Regions from separate parts of the Gordonia sp. NPDC057258 genome, predicted to be linked through region 1. Evidence: riboswitches for the same ligand, from Rfam matches in the RefSeq annotation. Region 1 holds a riboswitch; the other holds the start of a gene.
What was found. A riboswitch is a leader RNA that binds a small molecule or an ion and turns the genes downstream of it on or off. The one in region 1 is predicted to bind cobalamin.
Positions count from the first base shown of each region.

Region 2: another riboswitch for cobalamin. It lies ahead of ACFUEJ_RS11805 (CbtB-domain containing protein); the one in region 1 lies ahead of ACFUEJ_RS03180 (FecCD family ABC transporter permease).

Region 1 covers NZ_JBHUXZ010000002.1:234,077-238,489, forward strand. Annotated here, with positions in the region: gene ACFUEJ_RS03170 (ABC transporter substrate-binding protein) at 1-263, opposite strand, end outside; gene ACFUEJ_RS03175 (ABC transporter ATP-binding protein) at 317-1,123, opposite strand; gene ACFUEJ_RS03180 (FecCD family ABC transporter permease) at 1,147-2,226, opposite strand; cobalamin riboswitch at 2,273-2,451, opposite strand; gene ACFUEJ_RS03185 (L-lactate dehydrogenase) at 2,602-3,555, shown strand; gene ACFUEJ_RS03190 (alpha/beta fold hydrolase) at 3,558-4,413, opposite strand, start outside.
Region 2 covers NZ_JBHUXZ010000013.1:67,072-71,484, reverse strand. Annotated here, with positions in the region: gene ACFUEJ_RS11820 (acyl-CoA dehydrogenase family protein) at 1-179, opposite strand, end outside; gene ACFUEJ_RS11815 (histidine phosphatase family protein) at 293-790, opposite strand; gene ACFUEJ_RS11810 (CbtA family protein) at 808-1,638, opposite strand; gene ACFUEJ_RS11805 (CbtB-domain containing protein) at 1,645-1,881, opposite strand; cobalamin riboswitch at 1,917-2,077, opposite strand; gene ACFUEJ_RS11800 (ATP-dependent helicase) at 2,095-4,413, shown strand, end outside.

The DNA of each region.
Region 1 (4,413 bases):
TTCAGGGTGTCGACCTGGGGTCCGTACTCCAGCCGCAGGATGTCCTTGTCCCGGGCGAGCGCGCTGACCGCCACCATGTTGTCACGGGCACCGGCGGCGAGTGCGATCGCAATCATGCCGCCGTCGTTGACGAACAACCGGTCGAGGGGTTGCGGGAAGGCGACGTCGGCTCCGCAATTCGATATGGTGACAGTGCTTTCCGACGCTGCGGTGCTGTCGGCACCGCAGGCGGTGGCAGTTCCCAGGATCAGTGTCGCCGCCACGATGGCGACGGTCGGGTGGACTCGGGACGTACGTATGGTCAAAGGATGTCCTCTCACGGGATGTCTTTCGTCAGAGCGCTGGGGGCGGGTGTGGTGGTGGGAGTGTTCAGGAGCAGATGGGGCAGGCCCGTCGATGGATGGTCGACGACGGTGCCGGACACCTCGAAGACGTCGGCCAGCAGAGCCGGCGTCAGCACCTCGACGGGTGGTCCGTGCACGATGACACCACCGTCGGAAACCACTGCGACGGAGTCGAAGTGACGCAACACCAGGTCGAGGTCGTGCATCGCCGCGACCACGGTGGCGTCGAGCTCGTCGAGGATCTCCATCAGTCGTAGTCGCCAGGCGGCGTCCAGGTGATTGGTGGGTTCGTCGAGCACCAGGATCGGGGTCTGCTGAGCGAGCGCGCGGGCGAGGACGACGCGGTGCCGTTCGCCGCCGGACAGCTGGGTGCACGAGCGGGTGCCCCAGCCGTCGAGCCCGACCTGGATCAACGCGCGATCGACCACCGTCTTGTCGTCGGAACTCCCGGTGGACCAGGCCGACCGGTACGGGGTCCGGCCGAGGCCGACCGCCTCGGCGACCGTCAGCTCCGCGGAGGGCTGTTCCTCCTGGCCGACCACCGCCATCGACATGGCGCGGCGTCGCGAGGGGATGCGGTGGAGGTCGTCTCCGTTCACCTCGACGGTGCCGGCGGCCGGGCGTTCGAGACCGCACAGCGTGCGCAGCAGGGTGGTCTTGCCGGAACCGTTGGGCCCGACGATGGCCAGTCGGGTGCCGGCGGGGACCGCGAGATCGACATCCCGCAGTACGACGCGGCCACCTCGACGGCACGCAAGCGCGTTCGCGCGCAACGACATCGACGATGCGCGGGCGGGGTCGGTCACGAGCCTCCCCCGAACACGTACTGGCGTCGTCCCATGAGGAACAGGAAGATCGGTGCCCCGATCAGTCCGGTCACGATGCCCAGCGGCATCTCGCGCGGTGCGGCCGCCACCCGCGAGATCACGTCGACCCACACCAGGAAGAGCGCACCGCCGCAGACCGCCACCGGCAACATCGCGCGGTGGGTGGCGCCGACCAGGAGCCGCGCCGCGTGCGGGACGATCAGACCGACGAAGCCGATGCCGCCCGCCACCGCGACGAGCACGCCGACCAGGAGACCCTGGACACCGAACAGCGCGTTGCGCATCGCGCGTACCGGCACGCCCAGCGACGTCGCGGTGTCGGTGCCGGCCGCGTAGGCATCGAGCCAGGAGTGGATGGCGAGCATGGCCACGACGGTGACCAGCACGACCGCCCCGGCGATCTGCACTTTCGCCCAGGTGGCGCCCGCGACGCTGCCGAGCATCCAGAACATCACGTTGTCGGCGGCGTGCGGGTCGGCGGCGGTGAACACCAGCAGCGACGACAACGCCATGAACGCCGAGGACAACACCACCCCGGACAGGATGAGTCGCAGCGCGGTCAGCCCGCCCTGGGCGCGGGCCACCAGGTACACCGTGACGGTGGCGGCCAGCGCGCCGAGTAGCGCCCCGCCGGACAGCGCCCAGACTCCCAGTCCCGCGAGCACGCCGAGGGTCATCACCGCGGTGGCCCCGACCGCCGCGCCGGCGGACACACCCAGCAGATACGGCTCGGCCAGCGGGTTGCGGACCAGGGCCTGCATGAGTGCGCCGGCCAGCGCCAGCCCGGCTCCGACCAGCGCGGCCAGCACGGACCGGGGCAACCGGAGATCCCAGATGATGACGGCGTGCGCGGAGTCGAGCTCGGCCCCGGTCATTCGGCCGACGACGGTGTGCCACACGTCGCCGACGGGGATGGTCTCCGCGCCGAAAGCGGTGGCCAGGGCGATGCTGAGAAGGGTGAGGACGAACAGTACTGCGGCTAGCGGCGTCGCCGGGAGTCGCCGGACCGACGGGGCGGTCGCGCTCTCGGTCGTGCCGTCGGTACGACGGGACACGGGTGGTACTGCCTATCGGTCTGGGTATCTGTGCGCGAGATACACGATGGACTCGAGCGAGAACGGCCGGTAATCGGACTCGGGATCGTGGCGCCGGCGCCTTCCCGGGTCGCCCCGGTGTCCGCGCCGAATCCGTCCCCCATACCGTTGCGCGCCAGTCCCGGATTCACACCGGGTTCCCTGACACCCACGTGTGCGGGTGTGACCGTTCTCGGGGCTGAACATACCAACAACGATTCGCTACACCTGAGTCAGATGTCGCAGTTCGTGGTTCTGGGCGCAACGATGCGCGACATCGGTGCCCGGACAGCCGACACGCGAGCACCTACGCTGGGGGCCGACGATCGATGAACCCGACGCGGAAACGGTGAAGCGATGGACGTACGAGACACGAAGCTGGCCATCATCGGGGCGGGTGCGGTGGGCACCGCGATCGCCTACTCGTCCCTCATCCGAGGTGTCGCACGGACCATCGCCCTCCTCGACATCAACGCTGCCAAGGTGACCGCCGAGGTGCTCGACATGTCGCATGGCCTCGAGTTCGTGCCCCGCGCGGACATCATCGGATCCGACGACGTGTCGGTGTGTGCGGACGCCGACGTCGTCGTGTTCACCGCCGGCGCGAAGCAGAAGCCCGGGCAGTCGCGCCTCGAATTGGCCGAGGCGACAATCGGTCTGACACGCGCCATCCTCCCCGGGGTCTTGGCGGTGGCCCCGAACGCGATCTATGTGATGGTCACCAATCCCGTCGACATCGTCACCTACGCCGCCCAGGAGATCAGCGGGCTGTCACCGCACCAGGTCTTCGGCTCGGGCACGGTGCTGGACTCGTCCCGGCTGCGATTCCTGATCGCGCAGCACTGCGGGGTCGCGGTGCAGAGCGTGCACTCCTACATCGTCGGCGAACACGGCGACAGTGAGATCCCGCTGTGGAGTTCGGCGTCGATCGGGGGCGTGCCGCTCACCTCGTGGACGCCGCTGCCCGGCCGTCCGGCGATGGACGCCGTTGCGCGCGAACGTATTCACCACGAGGTCGTACATGCCGCGTACACCATCATCGAGGGCAAGGGGGCGACGAACTACGCGATCGGTCTGGCCTCGACGCGCATCGTCGAGGCGATCCTGAACAACGAACACCGGGTGCTGCCGGTGTCGACGAGGGCGGACGGCATCGAGGGGCTCGACGGCGTGTGCCTCTCGCTGCCGACCGTCGTCGACCGCGGTGGTGCCCAGACCCGGCTCGATGTCCCGCTGTCGGACTCCGAGCGGGCGGGTCTGCTGGCATCGGCGGAAACGCTGCGCGGGATGCAGGCGCGGTTCGGGTTCTGACGTCACACGGGGACGGTCCCGCGCAAGAACTCGAGCTGATCGGCGACCACCCGCTCGAAGTCGGCGCCGACGTAGATGTCGAAATGTCCTGCCGGATAACGAATCACTCGCGCTGCCGGGGCGCGGCGGGCGTACCGGGCAGTCGGTCCGGCCGGCGCCACGGTGTCCTCGTCGCAGATGCACACGAGCGTGGGACAGGTGAGCTTTCGCAATGCCCGACCAGGCGTGTGCAGCGGGATGGCGAGACCGGCCCGCGCGGCGACCTCGTTGATGAACTCCAGGTCGTCGGGCACCAGCGGCAGGTATCCCGACACCGCGTCGGGTGCCGTCATCAGGGCGGCCGAGCCGGACGCACCGGCGAGGCCGACGGTGACCGGCGGACGGCCCAGTGCCGAACCCGCCAGATCCGCGAGCGCGCGCACGGTCACCTTCGCCCCGGACACCACCCCCAGGGCGGCGGTGGAGGCTGTTCCACTGGTGAAGGGGCACTGGGAGATCACCGCGGCCACCCGGCCGTCGCGTTCGCCCGCGACCAGGACGTGTCCGCCGCCGAAGGACGTGCCCCACAGCACTATCCGTGAGGTGTCGACACCGCTGAGTGTTCGGGCGAAGGCGATTGCCGCGGCCCAGTCGTCGAGTTGGCGGCGAATGGAGAGCAGCTGTCGCGGTTCGCCGTCGCTGTCACCGAAGTGGCGGTAGTCGAACACCAGGCACGAGTATCCCGCGGCGGTGAAACGCTCGGCGAACGCGTCCAGGCGCATCCGCCGGACCGCACCGAGCCCGTGTGCCATCACGATGACCGGTGCCGGAGTGGTTCCCTCGGGCCGGTACCACCAGGCCCGGCATGTCGTCCCGGAC
Region 2 (4,413 bases), on a different contig from region 1:
TTCTCGAGAGCGTCCTTGGCCATCGCGTCGACACCGAAGCTCGACAGCAGTTTGCGGGTGATGTCGTAGGGCGGCAGCGTGCCGGATTCGAGTTCGTCGAGATGTGGCCGGATCTCCTTGTCGATGAACGCCCGCAGGGCGTCCCGAACCATCAGATCTTCTTCGGACCACTCGAACATCGTCACACTCCCAGACCGGTGTCCGCGCAGGGGCGAACACGTTTCAGTTTTGTCGTCCCCAACTGTGTCAGGAGTCACTGCCGATGTCTAGGTACGTCGTCGCAGATCTGTTCCTACCGAGCATCGGTGCAGGTGTAGTGGGTGGCCGGGCGCACCTCCCGCGCGAAGAACCCGTCCGCATCGACGCACAGCAGGGCCTGCGCCACCGGCATCGCGACCACCACGTAGCCATCGCCGTGCTCGGCCTGCCCGGCACGCCAGGCATGAACTCGGTCGACGAACTGCGCGACACTCTCACCCCCGTGCGGGCGGGCCTCCGGGTCGGTGAACCACCCGCCGAGGTCGACGGGGTCGATCTCCTCCGGGGACAGGCCCGACCACGCACCGACATCGAGCGTCCGCAGCGCGTCGTCGACGATGAGGCCGCGTGTCGCGCCGAGTATCTCGGCGGTGTCGCGGGTCGCCGCCTCCGGGCCGCAGATGTCGATCGGGCGCGTGAGCGACGCGCTCAGAGCGAGCACGTCGCGTCGACCCCGCTGATCGAGAACCGGGTCACCGCCGAATCGCACCGACCGGTTGGGGCCGGTGCGACCGGCGGTGATGATCTGCATGCCGTGCGTTGATCGCCTCAGTTCGGCGCGGAGACCGCGCGAGCGCGGTCAGTCGCCCGCGACCGGGCCATCGCCCCCACGATCAGTGCGAACGAGACGGTGAGAACCGTCCACAGAATGACCTGGTTGGCGATCGCGTACACCCGGAAATCCCCGATCACGTCACCGGGGAAGCCCGGGAACACGACCTGTCCGGCGTCGTCGCGGACCGGGCCGGGGACCTCGCTGAACGACGGCAGGACGGCGAGCACGATCGCGATGCCGGCCAGATAAGCGACCGTGGCGGCGACCGCCGAGACCAACCCACCGATGCGCGGGCGCAACCACGACGCCAGGACCACCGCCGCGATGGCGAGGATCACCGACGACACGGTGATGGTGAGGAAGGCACCGGTTCGTTCGCCGATGGTGTCGTCGTCGCCGACGGCGGGTGGGTTCGCCGGGAAGGCGAAGAACGGTACGGCGAAGACGGCGACGAAACCGATGCCGCCGAGCACGCCGGCGACCGCACGGGGATCCGTGGCCGGATGACGGCTGCCGACGTGGCTCCACAAGACCGTGAACGCCACCGCGAAGAACGCGCCCATGCACACCGCGAACACGACGTTGCCGATCCCCGCGCCGAGGTTCTCCTGCATCGCGCGGGTGAACAACTCTCCGCCCTCACCATGGGTGTGACCACCCGGTTCGGCGGCATGGGCCAGGGCATCCTCGGCCGCCGAGCGGGCGCTCTCGTAGTCGATGGCCTTGCCCACGACGGGTTCGAGGTAGAACCGCGCGAACACGAACGAGACGATGCCGGCGATCAGACCTGCGAGCAGGCCGGCGCCGATGAACTTCTTCTCCATGTCGACTCAGTGGCAGGGGAAGCCGAGGAAATGGCGGGCGTCGTGCACGAACTCGTGCACGTGGGTGTCGGAGCCGAAGACCGACACGACTCCCTGGTCGTAACCGAGGAAGTAGTACGCCAGCCCGGCGAGCAGCACGGTCAGGCTGAGCCAGAGCGCCGCGCTCGCGACGGAGATGTTCGGTACGGGCAGGGCACGGGCCGGGGCGACCGGTGATGCCGCCTCGGTACGGGGAGCTGTCATGGTGGGTCCTTTCGCCGATCTCGCGTCGGAGAGTTCACGGGTGGTGCACGCCGGCACGGCATCCTGACTCACGCATGCCCCGTCACGTCGACCGTGTCGATCTGGGCTGCGTTCACAGTGGCGCGACCGTTCCGGACTCTCACCGGATTCCCCGTACAGGCGTGAGGAGACTGTATACCGCGTTCTGTCGTACGCGTGCGACATAGTGGAGAGATGCCCCGCCCCTCGGTGCTCGACCGCTTCACCGCCCCCACCCGGCGGTGGTTCTCGGGTGCGTTCACCGCGCCCACCGCTGCGCAGAAGGGCGCCTGGACCTCCATCGCCGACGGCGCGAACACCTTGGTCATCGCACCAACCGGGTCCGGGAAGACCCTCGCCGCGTTCCTCTGGGCTCTCGATCGGCTCGCCGCCGACGCCGGCAACCGTCCCGCGGGCACCAAGGTCGTCTACATCTCGCCGTTGAAGGCACTGGCCGTCGACGTCGAGCGCAACCTGCGCGCACCGCTGACCGGCATCACCCGGGCGGCCCAGGAACTGAACCTGCCGGAGCCCAACATCACCGTGGGCGTGCGGTCGGGCGACACCTCCGCCGCCGATCGGCGTGCGCTGGTCAAAACCCCACCCGACATCCTCATCACCACCCCCGAGTCGCTGTACCTGATGCTCACCTCGGCCGCGCGGGAAAGTCTCACCGGCGTCGAGGCGATCATCGTCGACGAGGTCCACGCGGTCGCCGCGACCAAACGAGGTACCCATCTCGCGCTGACCCTCGAGCGCCTCGACGAACTGCTGGACAAACCCGCCCAGCGGATCGGCCTCTCGGCGACGGTCCGCCCGCCCGAGGTGGTCGCGGGGTTCCTGTCCGGCGCCGCGCCGTGCCAGGTGGTCAAACCCAAGGCCGACAAGACATTCGACCTGCGCGTCGACGTCCCCGTCGAGGACATGGCCAACATCCCGCCGCCGGTGTCCGATGCCGACCCCGCGGCGCTGGACGACGCGTTCTCGCCGACTGCCGGCTCGTTGTGGCCGTACGTCGAGGCCTCGATCGTCGACCAGATCGAGGCGAACCGCGCCACGATCGTCTTCGCCAACTCCCGACGCCTCGCCGAGAAGCTCACCGCTCGGCTCAACGAGATCCACGCCGAGCGCCACGGCGAGCCTGCCGAACCGACCGGCAATCCGTCGGTCGCGGGCGGCGCCCCGGCGTTCGTGATGGGCAGCGGCGCGAGCTCCGGCGCCGAGCCGGTTCTCGCCCGCGCCCATCACGGCTCGGTCAGCAAGGAGCAGCGCGCCCAGATCGAGGACGACCTGAAGGCCGGCCGCCTCTCGTGTGTGGTGGCCACCAGCTCACTCGAACTCGGCATCGACATGGGTGCGGTCGATCTCGTCATCCAGGTGGAGTCCCCGCCGTCGGTGGCGAGTGGACTGCAGCGGATCGGCCGCGCCGGGCACCAGGTCGGCGAGATCAGCCAGGGCATCCTCTACCCCAAGCACCGCACCGATCTGCTGCACTGCACGGTGACGGTGGGCCGGATGCTCGACGGCGCGATCGAGGAGATCAAGGTCCCGCAGAATCCGCTCGACATCCTCGCCCAGCAGACCATCGCGGCGGCCGCGGTCGACGACCTCGAGGTCGATCACTGGTACGAGGTCGTCCGGCGCGCGGCGCCCTACCGCGAACTGGGCCGGGGCGTCTTCGACGCGACCCTCGACCTGATCGCGGGCCGCTTCCCGTCCGACGAGTTCGCCGAACTGCGCCCCCGGGTGAACTGGGACCGCGACGCCGGAGTCATCACCGGCCGGCGCGGCGCCCAGCGGCTCGCCGTCACCTCGGGCGGTTCCATACCCGACCGCGGACTCTTCGGCGTGTTCATGGTCGGCGAGAAGGCCACTCGCGTAGGCGAACTCGACGAGGAGATGGTCTATGAGTCCCGAGTCGGCGACGTGTTCGCGCTGGGCGCCACCAGTTGGCGGATCGAGGACATCACCCACGACCGCGTACTCGTCTCCCCCGCGTTCGGTCAACCGGGCCGGTTGCCGTTCTGGATCGGTGACGCGATCGGACGCCCCGCCGAACTGGGCGCCGCGATCGGTGCCTTCACCCAGTCGGTCGCCGATCCCGGGAAGCTCGACGACCAGGCAGACCGGCTCGGGCTCACCGAGAACGCCCGCAGCAACCTCGCGACACTCATCGCCGAGCAGCGCGAGGCGACCGGACACCTGCCCACCGATCGCACGCTGGTCGTCGAGAGGTTCCGCGACGAACTCGGCGACTGGCGGGTGATCCTGCACTCCCCCTACGGCTTACGTGTACACGCCCCCTGGGCCAGTGCCATCTCGCAGCGCCTGCTGGAGACCCTCGGCATCGAGGGCGCCACCACCGCCTCCGACGACGGCATCATCCTGCGGATGCCCGACACCGACGACGCCCCTCCCGGAGCCGATGTGTTCCTCCTCGACCCCGACGAGGTCGAGCAACTCGTGACCGACGGTCTGGCCGACTCGTCGATGTTCGCGTCCCGTTTCCGCGAA